4 regions of the Streptomyces sp. NPDC008092 genome follow, and region 1 is predicted to be linked to each of the others. Evidence: riboswitches for the same ligand, from Rfam matches in the RefSeq annotation. Region 1 holds a riboswitch; each other region holds the start of a gene.

The links. A riboswitch is a leader RNA that binds a small molecule or an ion and turns the genes downstream of it on or off. The one in region 1 is predicted to bind cyclic di-AMP.
Region 2: it holds a riboswitch for cyclic di-AMP, as region 1 does, so the genes downstream of both, ACFZB3_RS11280 (NlpC/P60 family protein) here and ACFZB3_RS04755 (peptidoglycan DD-metalloendopeptidase family protein) in region 1, are expected to answer to the same signal.
Region 3: it holds a riboswitch for cyclic di-AMP, as region 1 does, so the genes downstream of both, ACFZB3_RS06075 (NlpC/P60 family protein) here and ACFZB3_RS04755 (peptidoglycan DD-metalloendopeptidase family protein) in region 1, are expected to answer to the same signal.
Region 4: it holds a riboswitch for cyclic di-AMP, as region 1 does, so the genes downstream of both, ACFZB3_RS45630 (peptidoglycan DD-metalloendopeptidase family protein) here and ACFZB3_RS04755 (peptidoglycan DD-metalloendopeptidase family protein) in region 1, are expected to answer to the same signal.

The regions. Positions count from the first base shown of each region.
Region 1 covers NZ_JBIBHY010000001.1:1,140,306-1,147,452, forward strand. The annotation lists gene ACFZB3_RS04750 (alpha-galactosidase) at 1-1,836, shown strand, start outside; cyclic di-AMP (ydaO/yuaA leader) riboswitch at 2,144-2,304, shown strand; gene ACFZB3_RS04755 (peptidoglycan DD-metalloendopeptidase family protein) at 2,309-3,280, shown strand; gene ACFZB3_RS04760 (GDSL-type esterase/lipase family protein) at 3,559-4,344, shown strand; gene ACFZB3_RS04765 (TetR family transcriptional regulator C-terminal domain-containing protein) at 4,389-4,991, opposite strand; gene ACFZB3_RS04770 (GNAT family N-acetyltransferase) at 5,001-5,558, opposite strand; gene ACFZB3_RS04775 (helix-turn-helix domain-containing protein) at 5,557-6,168, shown strand; gene ACFZB3_RS04780 (MFS transporter) at 6,165-7,147, shown strand, end outside.
Region 2 covers NZ_JBIBHY010000003.1:448,078-455,224, forward strand. The annotation lists gene ACFZB3_RS11265 (NlpC/P60 family protein) at 1-656, opposite strand, end outside; gene ACFZB3_RS11270 (hypothetical protein) at 1,122-1,475, shown strand; gene ACFZB3_RS11275 (tellurite resistance/C4-dicarboxylate transporter family protein) at 1,488-2,462, opposite strand; gene ACFZB3_RS11280 (NlpC/P60 family protein) at 2,558-3,706, opposite strand; cyclic di-AMP (ydaO/yuaA leader) riboswitch at 3,714-3,888, opposite strand; gene pcrA (DNA helicase PcrA) at 4,201-6,714, shown strand; gene ACFZB3_RS11290 (peptidoglycan DD-metalloendopeptidase family protein) at 6,788-7,147, opposite strand, start outside.
Region 3 covers NZ_JBIBHY010000002.1:256,470-263,616, reverse strand. The annotation lists gene ACFZB3_RS06080 (DUF1996 domain-containing protein) at 1-2,004, opposite strand, end outside; cyclic di-AMP (ydaO/yuaA leader) riboswitch at 2,434-2,586, shown strand; gene ACFZB3_RS06075 (NlpC/P60 family protein) at 2,597-4,837, shown strand; gene ACFZB3_RS06070 (NAD-dependent epimerase/dehydratase family protein) at 4,890-5,948, opposite strand; gene ACFZB3_RS06065 (FAD-dependent oxidoreductase) at 6,196-7,147, shown strand, end outside.
Region 4 covers NZ_JBIBHY010000022.1:111,416-118,562, reverse strand. The annotation lists gene trmB (tRNA (guanosine(46)-N7)-methyltransferase TrmB) at 1-565, shown strand, start outside; gene ACFZB3_RS45640 (PrsW family glutamic-type intramembrane protease) at 576-1,937, shown strand; gene ACFZB3_RS45635 (aldo/keto reductase) at 2,038-2,994, opposite strand; gene ACFZB3_RS45630 (peptidoglycan DD-metalloendopeptidase family protein) at 3,154-4,191, opposite strand; cyclic di-AMP (ydaO/yuaA leader) riboswitch at 4,199-4,359, opposite strand; gene ACFZB3_RS45625 (SpoIIE family protein phosphatase) at 4,610-5,707, opposite strand; tRNA gene ACFZB3_RS45620 (tRNA-Met) at 5,915-5,988, opposite strand; gene ACFZB3_RS45615 (hypothetical protein) at 6,084-6,791, shown strand; gene ACFZB3_RS45610 (dihydrofolate reductase family protein) at 6,859-7,147, opposite strand, start outside.

The sequences.
Region 1 (7,147 bases):
GCGCTGTCCGTGCGGACCGACGAGCGCCGGGGCACCGAGTGGACCTTCGACTCCTACGCGGTCGAGGAGGACGAGCTCCGGCTGCGCTTCACGGACGACGGCATCGTCATCACCCTGCACTACCGGATGCGCGGCGATGTCGTCGAGCGCTGGGTGACCGTCGACAACGAGACGCACGCGCGCGTGGAGCTGCTCCGTGCCGACCCGGCCACCTGGACGCTCCCCGACCGCGAGGGCTGGCGGCTCTCCCAGCTGCACGGCCGCTGGGCCGCCGAGTCCCGGCTCACCAGCGCCCCGCTCACCTACGGCGAGAAGGTCATCGGCAGCCGCCGCGGCCACACCGGCCACCAGCACCTGCCCTGGGTCGCCCTCGACACCGACGCCACCGAGGAGCGCGGCGAGGTCTGGGGCTGCGCCCTCGGCTGGTCCGGCTCCTGGCGGATCGCGGTCGCCCAGCTCCCCGACGCGCGCGTGCAGATCACCGGCGGCGCCGGCTACGACGACTCGGGCCTGCTGATGCTGGCCGAGGGCGAGTCGTACACCAGCCCGGTCTTCGCCGGCCTGTGGTCCGACGGCGGCTTCGGCGGGGCGAGCCGTGCCTGGCACGCCTACCAGCGGGCGCACATCATCCCGGACGCCGACCAGGACCGGCCGGTGCTGTTCAACTCGTGGGAGGCCACCACCTTCGACATCTCCGAGGAGCAGCAGGCCACCCTGGCCCGCCGGGCCGCCGCGATCGGCGTCGAGCTGTTCGTGGTGGACGACGGCTGGTTCGGCGCCCGCACCAGCGACCGCGCCGGCCTCGGCGACTGGACGCCCAACCCCGACCGCTTCCCCAAGGGCCTCAAGCCCCTCGCCGACTACGTGCACGCCCTCGGCATGCAGTTCGGCATCTGGGTCGAGCCCGAGATGGTCAACGCGGACAGCGACCTGTACCGGGCGCACCCCGACTGGGTGCAGTACCAGCAGGGACGGAAGCGGACGGAACTCCGCAACCAGCTCGTGCTCAACCTCGCCCGCGAGGACGTCCAGGAGTACCTCTGGGAGCAGCTCGACACCCTGTTGTCCAGCGCCCCGATCGACTACGTCAAGTGGGACTTCAACCGCTGCTTCACGGATGCGGGCTGGCCCGGCGAGCCCTACCCGCAGCGTCTGTGGGTCGACCACGTGCGGGGGCTGTACGCCCTGCTCGACCGGCTCCGCGCGGCCCACCCGAACGTCGCCATCGAGTCCTGCTCCGGCGGCGGCGGGCGGATCGACCTCGGGATCATGAGCCGTACCGACGAGGTGTGGACCTCCGACAACACCGACCCGCTGGACCGGCTCGCCATCCAGCACGGCTTCAGCCAGATCCACCCCGCCCGGGTGATGTCCGCCTGGGTCACCGACAGCCCGAACCACCAGCTCAACGGCCGGGTCAGCAGCTTGCGCTTCCGGTTCGTCAGCTCCATGGCCGGGGCGCTCGGGGTCGGCGGCGACCTCTCCCAGTGGACCGAGGAGGAACTCGCCGAGGCCGGCCGCTGGGTGGAGCTCTACAAGGAGATCCGGCCCCAGGTGCAGCGCGGCGACCAGTTCCGGCTGCGGCCGCCGGCCGGCGGGCTCAGCGCGGTGCAGTACACCCTCGGCGACGAGACCGTCGTCCTCGCCTGGCTGCAGGCGCAGAGCTACGGCGAGCCGGCGCCGGCGCTGCGGCTCCAGGGGCTCGACCCGGCGGCGTCGTACGAATGCCGCGAGACGGGCGAAGTGCACGGGGGTGCCGTTCTGTTGCACCACGGGCTGCACACCGGGCTGAAGGGCGACCTGGATGCGGCAGTCATCCGACTTCGCCGGATTTGACGTATATGCCCGATTTGGTGGCTTCATTGCAACTCGGTGTGGAATAAGGGGACGTGGCGTGACGTGCGTGAGGAGCGTCATATTCGTGACCGTCCGTCGCGCGTCATGTTCACGTAATTCAGGCACTTTCCAAGAAGGTTGGAAAATCGAATAGGCCGGAATTCACGGAGGGTGACCGGTATTTCCGGAAACGGATCAAGTGAAACTCGGACGGCCGGAACCGGCTGCTTGTCCACGTCCGTCTCACTCGCTTACGTTCGCCACACATCCGGGCGGAACGCCGAATCCTGCCGCCGCCCGGAGTCCCCACACACACTCACCCGTGCCCGGCAGGAGCGGGGGACCCACCAGGTATGACCGCCTGTTCCGGTTCCCGGGACGGCTAGGGGTGTAGTCGCGCGACGGTGCGCGGCCGGGCAGCTCCAGCCCGAACCCGACAGCTCACCTCGCAGGCGCAGGAGAGGAATGCGCCATGCCCGCGAAGGGTAAGCACCGCCGTCCCAAGTCCCAGCGTTTCACCCGCTCGATGGCCGTCGCCGGAACCGGTGGCGCCGCGCTGGCCCTGCCGCTCATGGGGGCCACCGGCGCCCACGCGGCCGCTGCGCAGTCCGTTTCCGAAAAGGCCGCACAGTCGCTTCCGGTGGTCGAGAAGACCGCGGTCAAGGAGACGGCCGCGCAGAATTCCGGCGCCGCGCATTCCGCACACCGCGTGTACACGGTGGTGCCCGGCGACTATCTCTCGAAGATCGCCCGCGACCAGCACGTCCGCGGCGGCTGGCACCGGCTCTACGCCGACAACCGGCAGGCCGTCGGCGACAACCCCTCGCTGATCCACCCCGGCCTCAGGCTGACCCTCGGCGGCCGGCACGCCGCCACGACGGACTCCGCGGACTCGGGCTCCCGTCCGCAGGCCCGGTCGAACCCGCAGTCCTCGACCTCGACCTCGACCTCGTCCTCGGCCGACTCGAACGGTTCCAACGCCTCGATCGACTCGAACGGTTCGGACGGTTCGAACGGCTCGGTCGCGACCGCCTCCGGCTTCACCCTCCCGGTGACCGGCGGCGCCGTCGGCACCGGCTACCACGTGGCCGGCAGCATGTGGTCCAGCGGCTACCACACGGGCGTCGACTTCGTCGTCCCGACCGGCACCCCGGTCAAGGCCGTCGGCGCCGGTACGGTCGTCACGGCCGGCTGGGGCGGCGCCTACGGCAACCAGGTCGTCATCCGGCTCGCCGACGGCTACTACGCGCAGTACGGCCACCTCTCGGCCCTCTCCGTCTCGGTCGGCCAGACCGTGACCGCGGGCCAGCAGGTCGGCCTCTCCGGCGCGACCGGCAACGTGACCGGCCCGCACCTGCACTTCGAGATCCGCACCACCCCCGACTACGGCTCGGACGTGGACCCGGTCGCCTACCTCCGCTCCAAGGGTGTCGCCGTCGGCTGACCCGGCGCGCCCACGGGTGCCCCACGCACTCCGAAGGCCGGACCCCCGATCCCCGGGTCCGGCCTTCGGCGTCTCCGGGGCCGGACCGTCCCGCGCGAGTCCCCACCCGCGATCGACACTTCAACATCGCTGGTCAGGGACTTATTCCAGGATTGGCAAAGTATTTAAGGGTGTCTTATCTCACCGAGCGTCAACCCCTTATTACGGTCGCGTAGGTCACAGTCGAAGGTGAATCATGGTCCGATGTGGGAGACGATTCGAAGAGTGACAATGCATCAGTGATCGGGTCGTACGCCGCGGTGGGGGACAGCTTCACCGAGGGCGTGGGAGACCCCGGCCCCGACGGGGCGTTCGTCGGCTGGGCCGACCGGTTCGCGGTACTGCTGTCCGACCGGCGGCCCGAGGGCGACTTCGGCTACACCAACCTCGCCGTACGCGGGAAACTGCTCGACCAGATCGTGGCGGACCAGGTGCCGCAGGCCCTGGAACTCGCCCCGGACCTGGTCTCCTTCTGCGCGGGCGGCAACGACATCATCCGCCCCGGCACCGACCCCGACGAGGTGGCCGAGCGGTTCGAGCGGGCCGTGGCCCAGCTGACCGAGGCCGTCGGCACGGTGCTGGTGACCACCGGCTTCGACACCCGGGGCGTGCCCGTCCTCAAGCACCTGCGCGGCAAGATCGCCACGTACAACGGACACGTACGGGCCATCGCCGACCGGTACGGCTGCCCGGTCCTGGACCTGTGGTCCCTCAAGACCGTGCAGGACCGCCGGGCCTGGGACGGCGACCGCCTGCACCTGTCCCCCGAGGGGCACACGCGCGTGGCGCTGCGCGCCGGTCAGGTGCTCGGCATCGAGGTGCCGGCCGACCCGGACCAGCCGTGGCCCCCGCTGCCGCCCCGTGGCACCCTGGAGGTGCGCCGCGACGACGTGCACTGGGCCCGCGAGTACCTCGTCCCGTGGATCGGGCGCCGGCTGCGCGGCGAGTCCTCCGGCGACCACGTGACGGCCAAGGGGGCGCTCTCCCCGGACGACATCAAGATGCGGATCGCCTCCGTGGCCTGAGACGGCACCGGCGGGTAAGGGGCGGCCTCACTGCGGGCTGCCCCTTACTCCTGCCCGGGCAGCCCCAGTTCGCGCGCCAGCGCCTCGTCGACCCACTCCTGCGCCCGGGCCCGGGGCACCGAGCCGGGGTACGACGTCAGCTGGACGGCGAGCCCGTCGAGCAGTGCGGTCAGCCGCAGCGCCGCGGCCGTGGGGTCGGGGCACCGGAACTCGCCCGCGGCCACCCCCTCGGCGAGGACCTCGGCGATCGCCGCCTTCCACTGCTGGTCCAGGCCCTTGGTGACGTCCCGCAGCGCGGGCTCCCGCAACGCCACCGCCCAGCCCTCGATCCACAGGCGCCAGCCCTTCGCCTGCCCCGTCGGCGCGTACCAGCGCACCGCGGCCCGCAGCCGGCGCAGCGCCGACGTGCGGCGGCCCAGCAGCTTGCGCAGATGCGCCAGGTCGTCCTCGGCGGCATAGGTGAACGCGGCGGCGACCAGCTTCTCCTTCGTCGAGAAGTGGTACAGCACCAGCGCGTTGCTCACCCCGAGGGCCGAGGCCACGTCGGCGATCCGCACCGCCGCCACGCCCCGCGCCTCGATCTGCTCGATGGCGGCCCGCAGCAGTTCCTCCCGCCGCTCGGCCACGCTCAACCGCACTCTCGCCACGCGGTCACCCTAATCGGTCGGCACGCCGCCCGCGTTGCCGTCCCAGGCCAGCGGCAGCCGCATGATCGTCAGGTCCAGCCAGCGGCCGAACTTGGTGCCCACCTCCCGCACCGTGCCGACGTGCTCGAAGCCGAACCGGTCGTGCAGCCGGACCGACGCGGCGTTCCGGGCCTCGATGCCCGCGATCATCACATGGTGGCCGGCCTCGCGTGCCGAGGCGATGAGGGGACCCAGCAGCGCGGAGCCGATGCCGAGCCCGTGCATGCCCTCGCGGACGTACACGGAGTTCTCCACCGTGTGCCGGTAACCGTCCAGCGCGCGCCACGGGCCGTACACCGCGAACCCGGCCACCTCGCCCGGCGCGTCGGCCACCTCGGCCACGAGCGCCGATCCGCGTTCCAGGTGGGCGGCGAACCAGGCCGCGCCCTCGGCGGGGGACTGCGGGGTCTCGGTCCACAGGGCCGTCGAGTGCTCGATGGCGTGGTTGCGGATCGCGCGGACGGCCTCCGCGTCACCGGGCCGGGCCGGGCGCACCGCCACCATGCTTCTCTCGTATATTGGATTCATGTCCAACATAGTAGAACCAGTTGCGGACCCCTTGGTGCGGCAGATCGCCGCCCGGGTCCGCACCGAGCGGGAGCGCCGCCGCTGGACGCTGGCGCAGCTCGGGGACGCCTCCGGCGTCTCCCCGGCGATGATCAGCCGGATCGAACGCGGCGAGAGCAGCCCCACCGCCGTCGTGCTCGGCAAGCTGTCCGCCGCCTTCCAGCTCAGCGTCGCCTCGCTGCTGGCCCTCGCCGAAGGTGCAGAAGACACACCGGAGCCCGTGGCCGACACCCAGGGCGTACGGCGCGCCGCCGACGCCGCCGAATGGCGCGACCCCGGCACCGGCTACCGGCGCCGCCAGATCACCGGCCCGCGCTTCCCGGCGGAGATCGCCGAGATCCGGCTGCCCGCCGGCGCCCGGGTGCCCTACCCGGCCGCGGCCTTCGCCTTCGTACGGCAGCTCGTCTGGGTCCTCGACGGCCGGCTGACCTTCCACGACGGCGACACGGTCCACGAACTCGACGCCGGCGACACCGTCGAACTCGGCGCACCCGCCGAGCGGGTCTTCGCCAACACCACCGACGCCGAGTGCCGTTACGCCGTCGTCCTCACCCGCGACACCCGGCCGTGAGCCGGCCGCTGTCCCGCGGCGGCACGTTCCTGCTGGCCGGCCTGGCCGGCACGGCGATCGCGAACAACTACGCCGTGCAGCCCGCGCTCACCGCGGTCGCCGCCGACCTGGACGTGCCGCTCCCGGTGATCGGCCTGGTGCCGACCGCCGCGCTCGCCGGCTGCATGACCGGCTTCGCCCTGCTGCTCCCGCTCACCGACCACCTCGCCCCCAACCGCCTGGTCGCCGCACAGCTGACCGCCCTGGCCGCCGCTCTCGTGCTCGCCGCCACCGCGCACGACGCGTACGTGCTCCTGGCCGCCTACCTGCTCGTCGGCGCCGCCGCGAGCGTCGCCGCCCAGGCCGGCAACATCGCCGGCCGGCACGCCCGGCCGGGCCGCGGCGGCACCGGCGTCGCCCTGGTGGCCGCCGGCATGTCGGCCGGCATCCTGCTCAGCCGGCTGGCGGGCGGCGCCCTCACCGACGCCCTCGGCTGGCGGCGCATGCTCCTCGTCTTCGCCGCCCTCGCGCTGCTCGGCGCGCTCGCCGCCGCCACGCTCCTGCCCCGGCGACGGCCGCACGCCGACCGCGGCTACCGCGCCACCCTGGCGGCCCTCCCGCGGCTGCTCCTGCACCAGCCGGGGCTGCGCCGCGCGGTGGCCACCGGGGCCCTCTGGTACTTCGCCTTCAACCTCGTCTGGATCGCCCTCACCCTGGCCCTGGCGCAGCCGCCGCACTCGCTCGGCCCGACCGCCATCGGCCTCTACAGCCTGGCCGGGCTCCTCGGCTTCGCCGCGCTCCCGCTCACCGGCCGCCTCACCGACCGGTACGGCCCGCGCGCGGTGATCGGCGCCTCCATGGCCGTCGCCGCGGCCGGCACCGCCCTGCTGGCCACGGGCCTGGACACCCCCTGGCGCACCGCCCTCGGCCTCGCCCTCTTCGACGCCGGCTGCTTCGCCGCCCAGGCCGCCAACCAGAGCCGGGTGATCGCCCTCGACCC
Region 2 (7,147 bases), on a different contig from region 1:
CGTGAGGCGCGTCCGGTGCCGTCGCCCGCCGCGACCGCGGACCGCTGCTGCGGGGAGAGCCGGTCCAGCAGCTGCCGCGCCTCGCCCAGCTTGCCGTTGATGGCGGTCTTCTCCCGCTTCAGCTCGGCCTGCCGGGACCGCAGCGACGTCAGCTCGACATGCGCCGCACCCCGCAACCGCTCGATCTCGCGCAGCTGTTGCCGTACCCGCGCCACCGCACCGGCCTGCCGGTCGCCGGCCCGCTCGGCGAAGGCCGCGTCGTCCAGGTACCGGTCGGGATCGCTGGACAGCGCCAGCTGCCAGGCCGGGTCGATGCCGCCGTCGCGGTACTGCGCGGCCGCTATGGAACCGAGCGCGTCCCGGGCGGAGTTGAACGTCTCCTGTGCGCGGGCGGTCTCGTCCTGCAGCGACTTCAGCTGCCGCTGGGCCGTGTCGGCCTTCTCCTTCGCTCCGTCGTACTTCTGGGTGGCCTCCTCGGCCTCCTGGTACAGCTGGTCCACCTTGGCCTTCACCTGCGCCGGTGTCAGTTGCGGCTCGGCGTTTCCGGTCCCTTCGAAGGCCGTCGCGGTGGCCGCGCCCGCCAGGGCGAGGGTGGCGGCCGTGCGGGCCGTGTTGCCGCTGAGCGAGCGCTGTCGGGGCTTGCGGTGCGCTGCCACCTGGACTGTCCCGTCCTTTCGTACGACCGCCGCGACCGCCGTCTCGCCCGCAGGCACGCCAGGGGGAGCGTCCGTACGGCCGCGAGGGGTGCGGATTGCGCGTCCGGCGGCGGCCCGCACAGGGGGAGTGGGCCGCCGCCGGGCTTTCTCGGCGGTGGTGCCCGACTGCCGCCCCTGGCCCGGGCGGCGGTGGGGAGTCGGTCACCTGGGGGAGGACGCTAGGCCCGGGTGTGTCGGCTCGGTAACGCGATGCACGGAATTGGCGTGACCGGATCGTTACCCGACGGTATGTGTACGGGATTCCGGTCCGGAGTCGTCGGCTTCTCGGGGTGGGATGACCGAAGCGGCGGTTCCGGGGCTGGTGGGAGACGCGGGCTGCTATGGGGTGCATATATGCGGGGCGGCGGGTGCCGAGGGAGGGGCCGGTGACCGGTGCCCCGTACGGCCCTGATTAGGCTCCGGGCCATGGACGTACTCATCCATCTCTTCGTCGGCCTGCACATCATCGGCATCGCCGCGCTCCTCGGCGGTTTCCTCACCCAGATGAAGGCGATGGGCCAGGGCACGGCCCGGTTCGTCCCCGGGATGCTGCACGGCGCGTTCACCATGCTCGCGACCGGCGTGATCCTGGTCGGCCTCAACGAGGCCGACGACCACCACGTCAACACCGTCAAGATCGGCGTGAAGCTCGCCCTGCTGATCGTGATCCTCGGGCTCGTCTACGTGAAACGGGACGACGAGAAGGTCGAGAAGGGCGCCTTCGGCCTGGTGGGCCTGCTCACCATGGTGAACATCTTCATCGCCGTCCTGTGGACCTGATCCCCGGCATCCTCACCGGGCCTTCCTGAGAGCGGCGCGGGCGCCCGCCGCCGCACCGGCCGCCACCGCCAGCCAGGCCGCCACCGTGACCCACACCAGCACCCGCCCCGGCCACTTCAGCCACGCGCCGCCGACGGCGGCCGCGACCGACAGCGTCGCCGTCGCCGTCATCCCCATCGGGAACACCGTCGCCCAGCGGCGCACGTCGTAACGCGGCCGGGGCCACGCCGCCTCCGCGGCCAGCAGGACGGCGTACCAGGCCAGGCTCAGGACCAGCAACGCCACCGTCACCACGCGCAGGACGCCCCGGTCGTCGTCGTTCCACAGGTACAGCCGCGCACTGTCGGCGGCCAGCAGCCGCGCCCCGGCCAGCGCGGAGATCGCGAGCCCGCCGCCCGCCACCCACTGGTCCCCGGGCCCCTGGGCGATCTGCCGCCACTCGAACCGGGGCACGGCGAGCCCGTACATCGCCAGCCCCAGCCAGAAGAGGACCAGCGAGAGGTGCGCGAGCCACGCCGTCGTCAGGGCCGCCGCCAGCGTCGCGCCCAGCACGGCCGACCCCTGTGTGGCCACGCAGGCGAGGAACACCGTTCCCGGCATCCTCGGCTTCCAGTGCCGCACGACGAGGACCAGCAACGGCGGCCACAGCGCCACCGACAGCGCCAGCAGGGCCTCGGCGAGGGGCTGCCACCCGAGCGCCGAGAACCGCGTCCCCAGCACCGTCGTCGCCGCCACGGCGGTGAGCGCGCCCGGTGTCCGCGCCTCCGCCGCCCACCGCCGGCGATCGAGCGCCAGCCGTGCGGCGAAGTCCGCGGCCAGTGCCGCCCACAGCGCGCAGGCCGCCGCCAGCGCCACCCGGGACACGGTCTCCGCGCCCGCCAGGTACAGCCCCTCCGACATGATGCCGGTGGCCATCACGGCGCCCCCGGCCCCGGCCGCAGGCGAACACCGCGCCCACCAGGCGCCGAGGGGTGAAATGCCGGACATGCCCCTGATGCTAGGGAGAGTCGGCCGCGGCAGGGGCGGGGCACGCGCGCGTACGGCCCGAAAAGCGTGCGGGCGACGGCGGGCGCCCCGTGGGATCAGGCCGGGCGCACCACGCTGTGGATGATCGACTCGCCGCCGTAGTAGATCGACTCCTCCCGGACGTACGCGCCGGGCTTCGGGGCGTGGATCATCATGCCGTTGCCGATGTAGATGCCGACGTGGCTGACGTCGTCGTAGAAGAAGACCAGGTCGCCGGGCTGGGCGTCGGAGAGGGGGACGGTGGTGCCGGCGTTCACCTGGTCGTAGGTGGTGCGCGGCAGGGAGACGCCCGCGGCCTTCCAGGCGGCCTGGGAGAGTCCTGAGCAGTCGTAGGAGCCGGGGCCGGTGGCGCCCCACACGTACGGCTTGCCGATCTGCGCGCGGGCGAAGGCGATCGCCTTGGCGGCCTTCGTGGCGTAGGTGGAGGAGCCGGAGCCGGAGGACGAGCCGCTCGACGTCGAGGACGAGGAGGACGACGACGCCTCCTGGTCGGCCGCCGCGGCCTGCTGCTTCGCCAGCTCCGCCGCCTTGCGGTCGGCCGCTTCCTGCTGCTGCTTCTCGATCGCCGCCAGCCGGGCCTTCTCCGCGGCCGTCAGCTGCGACAGCAGCTCCCGTGCGGAGGCCAGCTTCGTCTGCACGGTGGTCTTGGCCGTCTTGAGGTCGTCCTGCGTCTCGGTGAGCGTCTCGAGGCTCCGGGCGGCCTCCTGCCGCTTCTTCATGGTCGCGGACCGCTGGGTGACGTAGTCGTCGACCGCGCCCTTCTGGCGCGTGGTCAGGCGGCTCATCAGCTGGTCCTGGTCGAAGTAGTCCTGGGGACTGTCCGCGAGCAGGAAGGTCGCCGTGTCGGGAACGCTCGCCCCGGTCCGGTACTGGGCCGCCGCGAACGAACCCAGTTCCTCACGTGCCTCGTTGAGCCGGTCGGTGCGCCGGGCGACGTCGTCGAGCAGCGTGTCGACCTGCTTGCGCTGCTTGCCGGTCCGCTCCTTCGCCGCGTTGTACTTCTCGGTCGCCGACTCCGCCTGCCGGTAGAGGGCGTCGACCTTCTTCTCCACCTCCTCCAGGCTCGGCTTGCCGTCCTCGGAGGGCGCGGCCTCGGCCGTCTGGGAGAACAGGGCCATGGAGGTGAGTGCGGCGGTGGCCAGTGCGGGGGTGCGTATGCCTGCCGTGCGCGTTCCTGACGGCCGGGACTTGCGGTGCGACGCCAACGGGGGCGACTCCTTCCAGTGTTCCGCCTACCGAGTTAGCTGTCGGGTTCGGGCGGGTGGTTCGGAAGGGTTGCCCTACGGTCCGTTCCCCGGAGGGGAGTCGGGACCGATTCACCCCGGGATCGGTGTGGGTCCCCGGCTCCGGATGCGCGGTGGCGCCCCGGACTCGGCGGAGGCCGTGCGGCCCGGCGATGTTCGCCGGTGGGGGTCGTACGGCCTGCCCGGCACGCTAGCCAACTCGTGTGGTCTCTGTGAAGTTTGATGTGCGATATGCCCGATACATTTTCGTGACCTTGATGTTGGGAATTGTTCAGGCGGGGCGATCTGGGGTGCTATGGGCGACTTGCCCGAGGTGACAGGGAGGCTCGCGGTGGGCGTTCGCCGCTGCGTGACGCGCGTCGACCGGCCGTGACCGAGTGGTTCTGTTCGGTTACCCGGCCGAGTTTTCGGGGCGGCGGCCGGTTGTCGGTGGGGCGCCCTAGACTCGGAGAGCGATGAGCAGCCTCTTTGACGACAGCTTCCTGGCGAACCTCCAGGCCCCCCGCGGCCATGACGAGGAACCTCCGCCGCCGCCCGAGGACGAGCACGCTCCGGAGTCGATTCCGGACGATCTGTTCGGCGGGAAGTTCGACGTGCCCCCGGACCGGGACGCCTACTACCGCGACGGCGCCGCACGCCCGGCCCTGGACCCGGCCGCGCTCCTGGAGGGGCTGAACGACAACCAGCGGGCGGCCGTCGTGCATGCCGGCTCTCCGTTGCTCATCGTGGCCGGCGCCGGTTCCGGCAAGACGCGCGTGCTCACCCACCGCATCGCCCACCTCCTCGGCGCGCGCCAGGTGCACCCGGGCCAGATCCTCGCGATCACCTTCACCAACAAGGCCGCGGGTGAGATGAAGGAGCGCGTCGAGCACCTCGTGGGCCCGCGCGCCAACGCGATGTGGGTGATGACCTTCCACAGCGCGTGCGTGCGGATCCTGCGCCGGGAGAGCAAGAAGCTCGGCTTCACCTCCTCCTTCTCGATCTACGACGCGGCCGACTCCAAGCGCCTGATGGCCCTGGTCTGCCGCGACCTGGACCTCGACCCCAAGCGGTTCCCGCCGAAGTCGTTCAGCGCCCAGGTCAGCAACCTCAAGAACGAGCTGGTCGACGAGGAGGACTTCGCCGCCCGCGCGAGCGACGGCTTCGAGAAGACCCTCGCCCAGGCCTACGCCCTCTACCAGTCGCGGCTGCGCGAGGCGAACGCCCTCGACTTCGACGACCTGATCATGACGACGGTCAACCTGCTGCGCGCCTTCCCGGACGTCGCCGAGCACTACCGCCGCCGCTTCCGGCACGTCCTGGTCGACGAGTACCAGGACACCAACCACGCCCAGTACGCCCTCGTGCGCGAGCTGGTCGGCACCGGCGCGCGCGCCGACGGCACCGGCGCGCGCCCCGACGGCACCGGCACCCCGCCCGGCGAGCACGACCTGCCCCCCGCCGAGCTCTGCGTCGTCGGCGACGCCGACCAGTCGATCTACGCCTTCCGGGGCGCGACGATCCGCAACATCCTCCAGTTCGAGGAGGACTACCCGAACGCGACGACGATCCTCCTCGAACAGAACTACCGCTCCACGCAGACGATCCTGAGCGCCGCCAACGCGGTCATCGAGCGCAACGAGTCCCGCCGCCCGAAGAACCTGTGGACCAACGCGGGCGCGGGCGCGCAGATCACCGGCTACGTCGCCGACACCGAGCACGACGAGGCGCAGTTCGTCGCCGAGGAGATAGACCGTCTGACGGACGCGGGCGAGGCGAAGGCCGGTGATGTCGCCGTCTTCTACCGCACCAACGCGCAGTCCCGGGTCTTCGAGGAGATCTTCATCCGGGTCGGCCTGCCCTACAAGGTGGTCGGCGGCGTCCGCTTCTACGAGCGCAAGGAGGTCCGGGACGTCCTGGCCTACCTGCGGGTGCTGGCCAACCCGGAGGACTCCGTCCCGCTCCGGCGCATCCTCAACGTCCCGAAGCGCGGCATCGGCGACCGCGCGGAGGCGATGATCGACGCCCTCGCCCAGCGCGAGAAGATCAGCTTCCCGCAGGCGCTCAAGCGCGTCGACGAGGCGTACGGCATGGCCGCGCGGTCGACGAACGCGGTCAAGCGGTTCAACACGCTGATGGAGGACCTCCGTACGGTCGTGGAGTCCGGCGCCGGACCCGCCACGGTCCTGGAGGCGATCTACGAACGCACCGGATACCTGGCCGAGCTGCAGAACTCGACGGACCCGCAGGACGAGACCCGCATCGAGAACCTCCAGGAACTCGCCTCCGTGGCACTGGAGTTCGAGCAGGAGTCCGGCGAGGGCGAGCAGCAGGCGGGGCTCGCCGACTTCCTGGAGCGGGTGGCCCTGGTCGCCGACTCCGACCAGATCCCGGACGACGACGAGAACGGCGACGGCGTCATCACCCTGATGACCCTGCACACCGCCAAGGGCCTCGAATTCCCCGTGGTGTTCCTGACCGGCATGGAGGACGGCGTCTTCCCGCACATGCGCGCCCTCGGCCAGACCAAGGAGCTGGAGGAGGAGCGGCGGCTCGCCTACGTCGGCATCACGCGCGCGCGGGAGCGGCTGTACCTCACCCGGTCGGCGATGCGCAGCGCCTGGGGCCAGCCGTCGTACAATCCGCCCTCGCGCTTCCTGGAGGAGATCCCGGGCGCGTATCTGGAGTGGAAGCGGACCGGGGCGACGGCGCCGGTCTCCGCTGGGCCCGTCGCGGGTGTGGCGGCCTCGCTCTCCTCGACCCGCTCGCGCTCCTCGGCGTCGGGTGCGTCCGGCTTCGCCACCCGGCGGACCTCGGAGAAGCCGGTGGTCTCGGTGGCCGTCGGCGACCGGGTCACCCACGACCAGTTCGGCCTCGGCACGGTCGTCGCGGTGAAGGGCACGGGCGGCAACGCGGAGGCGACGATCGACTTCGGCGACGCCAAGCCGAAGCGGCTGCTGCTGCGGTACGCGCCGGTGGAGAAGCTGTAGTGGCGCAGGTGCCGTAGTTCCGGGCGGGCCCCGCTGCGGCGGGGCGCACCGGTATCGCCGGTACCGGCCGGGGTCAGGTCGGGTCGAGCCCGTGGCTGCGCAGCCACGGCAGCGGGTCTATGGCGGCGCCGCCGGCCGGACGCACCTCGAAGTGCAGGTGCGGGCCGGTCGAGTTGCCGGAGTTCCCGGAGTACGCGATCGGGTCGCCGGCCTTCACGGTCGTACCGGCGGCGACGCGGTACGACGAGAGGTGGCAGTACCACGTCTCCGTGCCGTCCTTCGCCGTCACGATCATCATGTTGCCGTAGGCGCTGTTCCACTTGGTGGAGACGACGCCGTCGGTCGCGGCCATCACCGTCGTGCCGTAGGAGACGGGGAAGTCGATGCCCGTGTGGACGGACATCCAGTTGACGCCGGCCTGGCCGAAGTAGGC
Region 3 (7,147 bases), on a different contig from region 1:
CCGCCTGGTGCGCCAGAGCAACACGGCCCCGGCGGCCAGCAGCAGGCCGCCGAAGGCGGCGGGCCACAGGTTGGCGCCGGTCTCGGCGAGTCCGCCCTGGACGGCCTGGGGTTCGGTCTGGGGAACCGTCCCGGAACCGGTGGCCGGCGGGGTCTCCTGACCGGCCGGTGCGGCGACCGCGGTGCCGGTCGGCGACGCGGCGGCGGTACCGGCCGGTGCCTCGGTGTCAGGCCGCTGTGTCGGCTCGCTGATGACACCGCCGCCCGACAACTTCGTGGTCGACGTCTTCTTCGGCGACGCAGTCGCGTAGACCCTCGGCAGCTCGGTGCCGCCCGAGCCGGAGCCCGAGCCGGAGCCCGAGCCGGGGGCCGTGGCGGGGGCCGTGGCGGGGGCCGTGGCGGTCTCCGTGGCGGTGGCGGTCTCCGTGGCCGGGGTGCCGGCCGGGGGCTCGGAGGACGGCTGGTCGGTCGCCGGGGCGGTCGGCTCGGCGCTCTGCGTCTGGGCGGGCGGCGTCACCGGGCTCGCGGTGTCGCTCGGCTCGGACGGCTCCGCGCTCTGGGACGGCGGCTGCTCGTCGGCCCCCGCGCCGCACTTGCGGCCGGAGTTGATGCAGTCGACCATCTTCCGCATCAGGCTCTCGTCGAAGACGTTGATGAAGTCGCCGTGGTCGGTGACCGGCTTGTGCAGCTGCTCCGGGAACGAGTCCACCGCGAACAGCGGGACCGTACGGCCGCCGTCCTGGAGGCTCGGCGCGTCCACGGCGTAGACGATGCGCTGCACCAGCTGCGGGATGGCCTGGAAACCGGCCGGGCACGTGCCGTCGGGGGCCTCGAACGCCACGTGGGTGCGGTGGTTGGCGCTGTCGATGTTCCGGCCGTCCCAGCAGCTCTGGAACCTGAACGTGCGCACCACGTCGCTGCCGGACGGGCAGAGCGGGTACTTGTCCTTGAGCTGCCGGTCCTCGAAACCGGTGCAGCTCCAGGAGGCGTTGGCGTTGCCCGGGCCGTTGACGAACGCCTTGGCGTCGCCGGTGATGATGCGCAGCAGCCGCGGCATCTCGGTGACCTTGGAGGTGGGGTTGCCCTCGAAGGTCAGCGTGACCTCCTTCGCCGTGACGATCTGCCCGGCGTTGCCCTCGGTGCCGCCGCCCGGCTTGTCGGCGTCCCGCTCCTGCTTGCCGTTCTGCAGCCGCAGCACGGGCCAGTAGTACGTGGACTTGTCGCCCTGGTCCGCACAGCTGGTCTGGGCGTTCGCCAGGTCCTGGTCGCTGGCGAAGGCGTTGTTGGACTGGTTGCCGATGTAGTCGTGGAAGTGGTGGGCGCCGTTGGAGACGCCGGGCGCGACGATCACGTTGTCTGAGTTGAACAGGCCGTTGGCGTTGACGCCGCAGCTGGAGGAGAAGGTGCCGGTGGAGCCGCCGGGCTGCTCGGCCGGGGTCGTGACGTTGGGCTGCACGGAGGTGATGTCCGCGTAGTCCGCGGCGACCGGGCCGTTGCCGCCCTGGCCGCCGGCGCCGGTGCCCTGGCTCGGCGCGGCGCTGCCCTGGGCGCTCTGGCTCGGGGTGGCACTGCCCTGGGGAGCCGCCGACTGCCCGTCGCCCTGGCTGGAGGAGCGCAGGGTGCAGGCGGCGAGGTCGTCGAGGCCCTGCGGGCGGTCGCCCTCGCGGCCGATGGCGTCGGCGATCCGCTGGATCGACTCGGTCCGCTTCTCCTTCAGCGGGTCGATGATCGTCTGGGCGGCGGAGCCGGGGTCCTGCTCGATCTCGGCGGCGGATTCCTTGAGTTGCTGGTAGGCGGCCGCGATCTGCTGGTCCAGCTGGGCAAGTTCACGGTCGACGTCGGCCCGGGCCCCGTCGGGCACCGCCGTCAGCCGGCTGCCGATGTCGGGGCAGTAGATGGTGGGCGCGGACAGCACCTGGCCGGTGGCGACCTGGCCCTGGTCCCCGCCGCTCTCGGTGGCCGAGGCGTAGACGTTCACCGCGACCAGTCCTCCACCGCCGAGCATCAGGGCGACCGCTGCGAAGGTCGCGCGCTGTGCGCCGGTCGGGCGTCTGCGCCTGTTGCGTCTCAAGGTCGTTCCCCTGCGTGTCGTGGTCGGCCGGGCATGGAAATCCCCGGCCCTATACGGCCCGCGGCGCCACCGTGTTCAACAGACCCAGGAATTCACGGTGACCTCACAGAAAGCGGGTGTCCCGGAGCAGGGGCAACGCGACCGACGGCGACGCCCCGGTGACCCTGCGAATGCAATGGATGCGCGCGAAATGCCGTCCCGTACGGTCGAGTTCCGAACGCTACGACGAACATCACAAATACGTATCGGACATTAGCCACTTCAACCTTCACACGAGTGACACAAGTTGGCTAAGTTGACGGGCAAGCCGTTCGGCTCCCCCCGGCGAATCCCGTCGGGCCGCGCGGCCTCCGCCGAGTCCGGTGCCCCTCAGGGGCGGATCCGGAGCCGGGGACCCAACCGATCACTGGGGTGAATCGGCCGCCGTCCGCAAGGGCAATGGCCGTAGGGCATGCCTTCCGGATTCGACCGCCCGAACCCGACAGCTAACCCGGTAGGCAGAGTACGGAAGGAGCACGACCCCTCAATGGCGCCCGAGAGCCGTGACGAGGTTCGACAGCGGATCGACAGCCTCTACGACCAGGCCGAGAACGCCACCGGGAACTACAACGCCACCCGTGCGATGAGCGGGGGCTCGCGCTCACGGGGTGTCCCGCTGTTCAAACGGCCCCGTCGCGACGACCCGGGCCTCGACAACATCGCCCGGGAGTGGTTCGAGGGGGCGCGCTCGAAGCTGGGGCCGAGTGTTCCGGCCGCACTGCCCTCCGACCGGAAGCCCGACCGGCCCGCCCCTCGGCGGCCCGTCAGCGCCATGGCCGCCGACCTGCTCGGCCAGCTGGAGGACTCCGGCCCGGCCCGGCTGGAGCTGACCGCGGGGCCGTCCGCGCAGAGCGAGATCGAGGTCGTCCGGGAACTGCCGGCGCGCCCGAAGCTGGAGCTGACGGCGGGCCCCGCCGCGGCGCTGCCGGCCGGGTCCTCGGGTGCGCCCAGGGCGCTGCCCGCCGCCGGGCCGCAGCGGCCCACGCCGGGTACCTCGAAGACGAAGAACCAGCTCAAGCTCGCCAAGGCGCGCGAGGTGCTGTCCCAGCGCACCGGGCAGCGCGCGATCGCCGCCCTCGCCCCGGCCCCGGTCCAGCCCGCCCAGGCCGCTCCGCCCGCGCCCAGCCCCTGGCCCACGCCCGAGGCGCAGGCCCCGGTGCAGCCGTGGCAGGCCCCCGCCCTCGGGATACCGAACCAGCGCACCGGCAGCGGCTCCTTCCGCAGCGGGTCCCCCGCCGCCACCCGCGCGCTCCCGGCGGTGACGGAGACGGGCGGCATCCCGATCGTCTCCCCGTCGGACACCGGTACCTTCCGGATCATGACCCCGGGTGGTACCGACAGTTCCCCGAGCCGGGCCGCGGCGGACTCGGGCGGCTTCCGCGTCATGACCCCGGGCAGCTCGGCCGGCGGGAACTACCAGACCGCGGCCGCCAGGGACACCGGCGCCGCCCAGGCTCCGGCCCCGTCTCTCGGGGACTCCGGCTCCTTCCGCATCATGACCCCGGGCGCCACGGGCTCGTTCCCGATGCCGGCCCCGGCCGACGCGGGCGCCTTCCCGGCCGCGGACCCCATGGCGAACACGAGCGTCTTCCCGACGACGGACCCCATGGCGAGCACGAGCGTCTTCCCGACCGCGGCGCCGACGCACACGGGCGCCTTCCCGACCGCCGCCCCCTCGGACAGCGGCGCCTTCCCGACCGCGGCGCCCGCCGCTCCCGTTCCCGCGGCCGTTCCCGCCCCGGTCCCCGGCCCGATGGACGTCGGCGGCTTCCGGATCATGTCGCCGAACGCGCCCGCCGCCTACGCCGACATCCCCCCGGCCGTCGCCGACACCGCCTACGCCACCGGCGGGTACACCGCGGCGGCCCCTGTCCCGCCCGCGACGCCGATGGCCGCGATGCCGCAGGCCGCGCCCTTCGCCCCGGCACCGGCCGCCGACATGTACGGCGCCTACGCGGCAGGCATGCAGCCCGCCGACGGCGGCTACGCCTACGCCGCCACCATGGCCATGCCCACGGACATGGCGGCGCCCGCCGCCGCGATGCCCGCGCCGGTGCCCACGCCCATGGCGGCACCGATGGCGGCACCCGTGGCAGCGCCCATGACGGCACCCCCCGCACCGGCGATGGCCGCCATGCCGACGGCTGCCATGCCGACGGCCATGACCGCGCCGCCCGAGGCGATGATGACGGCCGCGCCCGCCATGGCGATGCCCACCGCCGCGCCCGCCCCGGTCGTCACCGCCCCGCTCCCCACCACGCCCCTGCCGACCGCACCCCCGCAGGTCCCCGCCGCCCCGGTGCCCGCGGCTGCCCCCGGCGCCTACGCCGACCCCGGTGCCTTCCTCCAGCCCGGCGCCGGGGCCGAGCCCGGCAAGGCCATGAAGGCGCTGGCGTTCGCGCGGGAGCAGATCGGCCGGCCGTGTGTCTGGGGCGCGACCGGGCCGGGGGCGTACGACGCCCCCAGCCTGACCCAGGCCGCCTGGCGCGCCGCCGGCGTGTCGCTGCCGCGGACCGCGCCCGAGCAGACCCTGGCCGGCACCCCGATCACGCTCGCCGCCGTCGAGCCGGGAGACCTGGTCTTCTTCTTCGACGACGACAGCCACGTCGGGATCTACGCGGGCGGCGGTGCGATGGTGCACGCGCCGAGCCCCGGGGCGCTCATCCGCGAGGAGTCGATCTACAACGCCGGGGAGTCGGCGATCCACCGGGTGATCCGCCCGGCCTGACCCCCCGGCCCTGTGCTCCCGGCCCTCTGCCCCGGCTGCCTGGCCGTCGGGCTCAGACCTTCCGCCGCCGGGTGCGCCAGCTCTCGTGGTGGTCGAGGAGGGTCTCCTCGACGGGCCGGTAGGCAAGGCCCAGTTCGTGCACGCTGCGGCCGTTGTCGACCCGGAAGCGGATGCCGAGGTGGTTGCGTATGTAGTCCTGGGTCAGGCCGAAGAGCGGGCCCAGGACCCGTACCGGCCCGTGCGGGAGCGCGGTGCGCGGCAGGCGCGGGTCCCAGGGGTGGCGGGTGCGGATGATCCGGGACATCTCGTGGAAGGACGTCATCGTCTCGTTGGCCACGATGTAACGGCCGCTCGCCGCCGGGTTCTCCGCGGCCGCGATGTGCGCGTCGGCCACGTCGCGGACGTCCGCGGTGGTGAAGCTGAAGTCCGGGGCGCCGTAGCAGAAGTAGCCCTTGAACAGTTCGTCGAGCAGGAAGAGGCTGCCGGACTCGGAGGCGGGCGTGAGGGAGGGGCCCAGGACGAGGCCGGGGTTGATCGAGACCAGGCGCCAGCGGTCCTGCGCGGCCTCGGCGTCCCAGGCGGCGCGCTCGGCGACCGTCTTGGCGTAGTGGTACGGGTTGTTCGCCACCGTGCTGGTGGTGTTGAAGTACTTCTCCGTCAGCACCTCGCCGGCCATTGCGCGGACGTCGGCGTAGTCGCCGAAGATCGCGCCCACGGTGGAGGTGAGGACCAGGGTCGCCACCTCCGGCGTGCGCTCCACGCTGCCGAGCACGTTGCGGGTGCCCAGCAACGCCGGGTCCACCAGCTCCCGTTGGCCGTCCTTGATCCGTTCCGGCATCAGGAACGGCGAGGCCACGTGGAAGACGGCGGCGCAGCCGCGGAAGGCCTCGTCGAAGGACCCGTCCCGGAGCAGGTCGGCCTCGAAGAGGGCGAGTTGCCCGGGGAAGGCCTCCTGGAGCTCCCACAGCGGTCGTGCCTTTGCCTGGTCGGAGACGCGGCGGACGGTCGCACGGACCCGGTACCCGCGCTCCAGCAGCCGCCGTACCAGATGGCTGCCGACGAATCCGCTGCCGCCGGTCACCGCGACGGTCGTCCTCCCGCGTGCGTCCACGCTCTCACCCCTCGCCCTCCGGCCACCGCGCCTCGGTGCGCCGCAGAGGACAGGTTGGTGCATGCGCCGGGCACCCGCCAAGCACCGGGAGACCGCCGGGACGCCCCGGAAGCCATAAGCCGGACCCGATACACGTCATAAGATCGGCTTATGAGGTCATAGAGCGGACCCGTGTACTAACTTAGGACTGCCTTAGTTTAGGCTTCCCGTTCGAGATCGCTTGTCCTCACTCGAAGGGAACCTGATCATGCCGCGCCCCCTGCGGGTAGCCATCGTCGGAGCCGGCCCCGCCGGGATCTACGCCGCCGACGCCCTGCTCAAGTCCGGGGTGGCCGCCGAGCCCGGCGTGTCCATCGACATCTTCGAGCGGATGCCCGCCCCGTTCGGCCTGATCCGGTACGGCGTCGCCCCCGACCACCCGCGCATCAAGGGCATCATCACGGCCCTGCACCAGGTGCTCGACAAGCCGCAGATCCGCCTCTTCGGCAACGTGGACTACCCCACCGACATCAGCCTCGACGACCTGCGCTCCTTCTACGACGCGGTGATCTTCTCCACCGGCGCGACCGCCGACCGCGAACTGCGGATACCCGGGATCGAGCTGGACGGCTCCTACGGCGCCGCCGACTTCGTCTCCTGGTACGACGGCCACCCGGACGTGCCGCGCACCTGGCCGCTTCAGGCGGAGAAGGTCGCGGTCCTGGGCGTCGGCAACGTGGCCCTGGACGTGGCCCGCATCCTCGCCAAGACCGCCGACGAGCTGCTCCCGACGGAGATCCCGCCGAACGTCCACGACGGCCTGAAGGCCAACAAGGCCCTCGAAGTGCACGTCTTCGGCCGCCGCGGCCCGGCGCAGGCGAAGTTCTCCCCGATGGAGCTGCGGGAGCTGGACCACTCCCCCAACATCGAGGTCATCGTCGATCCCGAGGACATCGACTACGACGACGGCTCGATCGAGACCAGGCGCGGCAACAAGCAGGCCGACATGGTCGCCAAGACCCTGGAGAACTGGGCGATCCGCGACGTCGGCGACCGCCCGCACAAGCTCTTCCTGCACTTCTTCGAGTCGCCGACCGAGATCCTCGGCGAGGACGGCAGGGTCACCGGCCTGCGCACCGAGCGCACCGCCCTCGACGGCACCGGCAACGTCAAGGGCACCGGCGAGTTCAAGGACTGGGACGTCACCGCGGTCTACCGCG
Region 4 (7,147 bases), on a different contig from region 1:
GCTGGAGATCGGGTTCGGGATGGGCGAGGCGACCGCGCAGATGGCCGCCGAGGAGCCGGGCGTCAACATCCTCGCCGTCGACGTGCACACGCCGGGCCAGGGGAACCTGCTCAACCTCGCCGACCAGAACGGGCTGTCCAACGTCCGGGTCGGGAACGGCGACGCGATCATCCTGCTCCGGGAGATGCTGACGCCGGACTCGCTGGACGGACTGCGCGTGTACTTCCCGGACCCCTGGCCGAAGAAGCGGCACCACAAGCGGCGGCTGATCCAGCCCGAGGTCCTCGACCTCGCCGCGACCCGGCTGCGGCCCGGGGCGATCGTGCACTGCGCGACCGACTGGGAGCCGTACGCCGAGCAGATGCTCGAAGTGCTCGACGCCCACCCGGAGTTCGAGAACACGCAGGCCGACGGCGGTTTCGCGCCACGTCCGGCGCACCGGCCGCTGACCCGTTTCGAGGGCCAGGGACTGGACAAGGGACATGTGGTGAACGATCTGCTCTTCCGTCGCGTACAGCACCGGGTGCCGCAGAGCGAGCAGCACCGTCAGGAGTCACCTCGTTAGGGTCGATGCCGTGGCCACCTCCCCGCCGCCGTACTCGCCGTACCCGCAGCATCCGGCGTACCCGGCACACCCGCCCTACCCACCGGACCCCGCCGACCGCGGTCTGCGGCATCCCCGCTGGTGGCAGCGGCGCTGGGTGCGGTACGGCGCGCTGGGCACGCTGCTCGCCCTCTCCGGTCTGGTGATCCTCGCGCTGGTGCGGGAGCAGACGGGGACGGAGGGCTTCCTGGTCGGGCTCGGGCTCGCCGTGCTGCCCGTGCCGCTGCTCGTGGGCGCGTTCCGGTGGCTGGACCGGGTGCAGCCGGGACCCTGGCGGAACCTGCTGTTCGCGTTCGCCTGGGGCGCCTGCGCGGCCGCGCTGATAGCCATCGTCGCCAACAGCTTCGCGACCAGATGGATAGCGACGGCGACCGCGGACCCGAGCAGCGCGGACCGGCTCGGGGCGACCCTGATAGCGCCGGTCGTCGAGGAGTCGGCGAAGGCGGCGGCCGTCCTCCTCGTCTTCCTCTTCCGCAGGCGGGACTTCACCGGGATCGTCGACGGGGTGGTGATAGCCGGGGTCACCGCCACCGGGTTCGCGTTCACCGAGAACATCCTCTACCTCGGTACGGCCTTCGGGACCGACCAGCTGACCGGGGACAGCGGGATCGCCTCCGTCACCGCCGCGACGTTCTTCGTGCGCATCGTGCTCTCCCCGTTCGCGCACCCGCTCTTCACCGTCCTCACCGGCATCGGCTTCGGCATCGCCGCGTTCTCCGGGGAGCGGCAGCGGGCGCGGCGGGTGCTGGTGCCGCTCGCCGGGCTGCTGCTCGCGATGAGCATGCACGCGTTCTGGAACGGGTCCTCGACGTTCGGGCAGTACGGGTTCTTCGCCGTGTACGGCATGTTCATGGTGCCGGCGTTCGGGCTGCTGGCCTGGCTGGCGATCTGGACGCGGCAGCGGGAGCTGCGGACCGTGCGGGAGGAGCTGCCGGCGTACGTCTACGCGGGGTGGCTGGGGACGGCGGAGCCGTTCGTGCTCGGGTCGATGCGGGCGCGGCAGATGGCCCGGGAGTACGCCGCGTACCACTTCGGGAAGGCGGCGGGGCGGGCGGTCGCCGAGTACGAGGGGTACGCGACGACGCTGGCGCTGCTGCGGCGCCGGGGGCAGCGGGGGCAGGCGGGGGCCGACTTCGTGGTGCGGGAGCGGGAGCTCCTCACGGAGCTGTGGAACCGGCGGGAGCTGGTGCGGCCGGCCCTGGAGTACGCGGCGCGGACGGCCGCGCCGGGCGGGTGGCCTGGGTACGGCGGCCAGACGCCGTCGGTTTACGGGGCGCCGGGGTGGTACGGGGCGGCGGTGCCGTACCCGGCCTACAACCCGTACCGGAGTTAGGGCTTCGGGTCGCGGAGAGTTCGGCACCGCCGGGACGCGCCGCGCGGGCTGGGCGCCGTTGCGGCGGAAGAGATCTGTGAGCGGCGGAGGAAGAGGACCGTCAGGCCGAAGCCCTCGTCAGTTTCGTCAGTTCCTCGTCCGTCAGGGTCAGGTCCGCCACGCCCAGCAGGGGCGGGAGTTGCTCCAGGGTGCGGGCCGAGGCGATCGGGGCCGTGATGGTGGGCTGGGCCGCCAGCCAGGCCAGGGCGACCGTGGGGACCGGGGCCTCGTGGGCCGCGGCGATCTCGTCCAGGGCGGCAAGGACCTTCTGGCCGCGCTCCGACTCGGCGTACTGGGCGGCCCGGCCCGCTCGCGCGCTGTCGACCGTCGTACCGGGGCGGTACTTGCCGGTGAGGAAGCCGGCGGCCAGCGAGAAGTAGGGGACGGCCGCGAGGCCGGTGCGGGAGGCCAGGTCCTGGAGGGGGCCCTCGTAGGTGTCGCGGGAGACCAGGTTGTAGTGGGGCTGGAGGGCCACGTACCGGGCGAGGCCCTCGCGGTCGGAGAAGTCCAGGGACTCCTGGAGCCGCTCCGGCGTGATGTTGGACGCGGCGATGTGCCGGACCTTGCCCGCCCGCACCAGCTCGTCCAGCGCGCCGATGATCTCCTCGACCGGGATCTCGGGCTTGTCGAAGTGCGTGTAGTAGAGGTCGATGTGGTCGGTGCCCAGACGGCGCAGGGACGCGTCGGCGGCGGCCTTGATGTTGGCGGCGGACAGGCCGGGGTACTCGGGGTGCTGGCTGACCTTCGTCGCGATGACGACGTCGTCGCGGTTGCCGCGCGCCTTGACCCAGTTGCCGATGATCGTCTCGGACTCGCCGCCCTTGTTGCCCTCGATCCACGCCGAGTACGAGTCGGCGGTGTCCACGAAGTTGCCGCCCGCGGCGGCGTACGCGTCGAGGACGGCGAAGGAGGTGGCCTCGTCGGCGGTCCAGCCGAAGACGTTGCCGCCGAGGGCGAGCGGGAAGACCTCCAGGTCGGAGGCGCCGAGCTTGCGGAGGGAAGGGGAAGAAGCACTCATGCTTCACTTCAACACGCGTCGCCGGGCACCCCATGCCGACGCAACACGAAGTTCTTGTAAAGGCGCGCCGCCTGCCCGGGGCGCGGCACACCGACGGCCCTGACGCCGGGGGGTTGCCGTCAGGGCCGCCGGGGGCCGGTGGGTGCGGTCCGGGTCAGGTCAGGGGTTGAGGCCCTTGCCGCGCAGCCAGGTCATCGGGTCGATGGCGGTGGCCTGGCCGTTCGGGTGGACCTCCAGGTGGAGGTGCGGGCCGGTCACGTTGCCGGTGGCGCCCACGCGGCCGATGACGTCGCCGGTGGAGACCTTCTGGCCGACCTTGACGCCGATCGAGGACTGGTGGCAGAACCACAGCTCGGTGCCGTCGTCGAGGGTGATGATCGTGCGGTAGCCGTAGGAGCCGGCCCAGCCCGCCTCGGTGACCGTGCCGCTGTGCACGGCCTTGATCAGCGTGCCGGTGGGCGCCGCGAAGTCGAGGCCGGTGTGGTAGCCGGAGGACCACATGGATCCGGCCTGGCCGAAGGTACCGGTGATCGTGTACGAGACGACGGGCAGCGTGTACTGCTTGGCCAGCTCGGCGAGGCGGGCCTGCTCGGCCTTCTGCTTCGCGGAGGCCTCGGCCTTCTCCTTGGCGTCGGCGGCCTTGGCGGCGGCCGCCTTCTCCGCCTTGGCCTCGGCGTCGGCGACCGCCTTGTCGGCGGCGGCGACGGCCTTGGCGCTGGCCTTGGTGTCGAGCTGGCTCTGCTGCTGTGCGGCCTGGGCGATGATCCGGCTGCGCAGCGCCTCGCCGGCGTCGGACGAGGAGGAGTCCGCGTCGGTGGCGGTCGTCGTGGTGACGCTGCTGAGCGCGGTCCGGGTCGCCTGGTGGCCGCCGTCCTCGCCGAGCAGCGAGCCGACGGAGGACGGCAGGTCGGGCAGCGAGATGGAGACCGGCGGCTTGCCGGTGTTGGCGCTGGCCATGCCGCCCGCGCCGACGGCGGCGATGACGCCGACGCCGAGAACCGTGGAGCTGCGGGCGAGCCCGCCGCCCTTCTGCTTGGCGACCCGGTGCCGGCCGCGTACCGCGGAGAGGGACTCCTCGGTGGGGTTCCACTCCTCGAAGGGGCCTTCGTCGGCGCGGTAGCCGCCGTAGCCGAAGGTCTCGGGCTGACGCTGGCTGGGCACGAACGGGGCTGTCGGAGCAGGCGGGTTGGACGCCACGCGGGCGCACTCCTTTCCTTCCGCCGCCTACCGGGTTAGCTGACGGGTTCGGAGCAGGAAGGTCTCCTACGCGCGTATACCGGCCGTTTCGTACCCGGCGGTAGCCGTGCGATTCACCCCAAGGTGGTGGTTCCCCGGTTCCCTTGCGGGATTCGGCGCATGCGCACGGAGCCGTCGCGGGTGACGGCTGGGACGACCGCGCTGCGTTATCGAACGTTAATAGACCCGGCTACCAGATTCCAAGCTGTTCGTCTTGATCATTAAGCTTTCAAAGCTTGGACTTACCTGCCACGACCGGTCAAAAACGGTCGAGTCGGCGGTGCGCGCTGCTCAGCTCAGGAGTCACACAGGTTTTGATGGTGACTCAGTTGTTATGCGCAGGGCGGTCGCACGGACACCGAACGTGACCGCCCGCCGCTCAGGGCCGTCGCACGGCGAGCAGTGCCATGTCGTCCGTCATGCCGCCGCCGGTGTGCCGGCGCACCTCGGCCGCGAGCCGGGCCACCAGGGGGCCCGGGGCGGTGACGGTACGGCCGGTGAGCCGCCGCTCCGGGTCGTAGAACCGGCCGTGCGCGTCCCGCGCCTCGGAGAGGCCGTCGGTGTGCAGCAGCAGCGTGGCCCCGTTCGGGAACGCGTGCTCGGCGGCCCGGTCCGGCCAGGCCCCCAACTCGCCCATCCCGAGCGGCAGCGCGGCCTCCGGCGCCCGCACCGGGCAGACCTCGCCGTCGCCGTGCAGCAGCAGGGGCGGCGGATGGCCCCGGTTGACGAGCCGGAGCGTGCCGTCGCCGTGCGGGAGTTCGGCGAGTACGGCGGTGGTGAAGCCCTCGTGGGCGTCGATGCCGCCGCGCCGGACGCCCTCGCGCGCCAGCGCCCGCTCCAGCCGCCCGGCCACCGCCTCCAGCGTGGCCTCCTGCTCGGCGGCCTCCCGGAACGCCCCGATGACCACGGCGACCGCGGCGACCGCGCCCATCCCCTTGCCGCGTACGTCGCCGACGACCAGCCGCACGCCGTACGGGGTGTCCTGGACGGCGTACAGGTCGCCGCCGATGAAGGTGCCTTCCTGCGCCGCCTCGTAGCGGGCGGCGATCTCGAAGCCGCCGATCCGCTCGGCGGGTTCGGGCAGGACGGCCCGCTGGGCGGCCTCGGCGACCTCGCGGGCGGAGGCGAGGCGCTGGTCGCCGATGCGGACGATCCGGTTGATGCCGGCGGCGAGGACGGCGACGGTGGCCACGGTGACGACCTCGGTGACGGCGTCGGCGTCCGGGAGAACGGCGAACCGCGCGTGCACGGCGTAGGTGGCGACGAGTGCGGCCAGGCCCGTGAGGAGGGTGGTGCGCAGGGAGGAGAGGGGTGCGGCGATCAGCGGGGCGGCCGTGAAGAAGGGCACCGCGGTGAAGGGGGCGGGGGTGAGGACGTCGTAGCAGACGCCGGTGCAGATCAGCAGCGCCGGCAGGAAGCGGGCGAGGGTGCGGGCGGATGCCTGGCCGTGCTGCGCCACCTCTCCACGGCCCACCACGCGACCCCCCTGACGTTCCCGATGCCCTACGTGTTCGACGTGTCCGGTGTGTTCGATGCCTGTCCGTCCAGGTTTGCGGCTGTGAGCGGGTGGGGCGAATGGTGTGGGCCGGGCGGATGAGTGCGGAAGTGTGTGATGAGGAACACGTGCCCGGATATGACTCAGGGCCGGAATCCTCGGATCTTGGATTCCGGCCCTGAGCTTCAGTAGCGGGGACAGGATTTGAACCTGCGACCTCTGGGTTATGAGCCCAGCGAGCTACCGAGCTGCTCCACCCCGCGTCGGTGACACCAGCATACGCCATCCGAAGGGGGTGAGTCACACGGGTTGAGACGCACGGGGTGGCGGAGGGCGGCGGAGGCCGCCGCGGGGGTCAGTGCACGCCGAAGCACCGGGCCTGGGCGACCGCCTCGCGGGGGCCGCCGTCGAACGGCCGGCCGTGCCCCGGCAGCAGGACCGTGTCCCCGTCCCGCCCCGGCGCTCCCGGCCGCGCGGCGAGCAGGTGCCGGCGGGCATCCGCATGCTCCTGGAGACGTGGTCCGCGCTGCCCGTGGTGGTGGCCGGGCGGCTCTGCGACGTACGCGCGGCGACCCCCCTGGCCGTCGCCCTCTCCCCCGCGCACCGGCCCGGGGCGAACCTGGCCCGGGAGGTGTTCCTGAACGACGCCGTGCGCACCCTGCACCGCGACTGGGACGTCACCACGGCGGGCCTCGCGTCGACGCTGCGGGTGGCGGCCGGGGAGGATCCGGGCGACCCGCGGCTGTCCGCCCTGGTCGGTGAACTGTCCGTGCACAGCGAGCGCTTCCGGTATCTGTGGGCGCGCCACGACGTCCGCCCGAAGCAGGGCGGACGGGCCCTGCTGCGGCACCCGCAGGTCGGTGAGCTGGACCTCCGGATCGAGAAGCTGGCGGTCCTGGGCACGAACAGCCTGACCATGATGTGTTTCCACGCCGAGCCCGGCAGCCCGTCCGCCGAGCGTCTGACGCTGCTCGCCAGCCTCACCGCGGCCGGGCCACCGGCGGGCACGGCTGCGCCCTCGGCCGCGGCAGAGGGCGCAGAGGAGCTGCGCCACCGGCTCGGGTGAGCCCACGCCCACGCCCACGCAAGCAGACGCCCCTGCGCCCCTCCGCCCGGCCCCTCCGCCCCTCCCCTCAGCCGAGGAGATGCCCGTTCGGCGCCTTCGCCAGGCCCTCGTACTCCCCCAGCACCAGTACCTCCACCCCCGCCTCCCGCAGCATCCCCGTCCCGTCGGCCGCCGCCACGAACGTGTCCGGCTCGCGCCACGCCGTCACCACCCGTCGTACCCCCGCCCGGAGGATCAGCTCGGCGCAGGGGTGCGGGCGGGAGGCGCGGTGGGTGCAGGGTTCGAGGCTGGTGTAGACGGTGGCCGTGGCCAGCCGGGGGTCGTCCGCGGGGATCTTGGCCAGGGCCGCCTCCTCC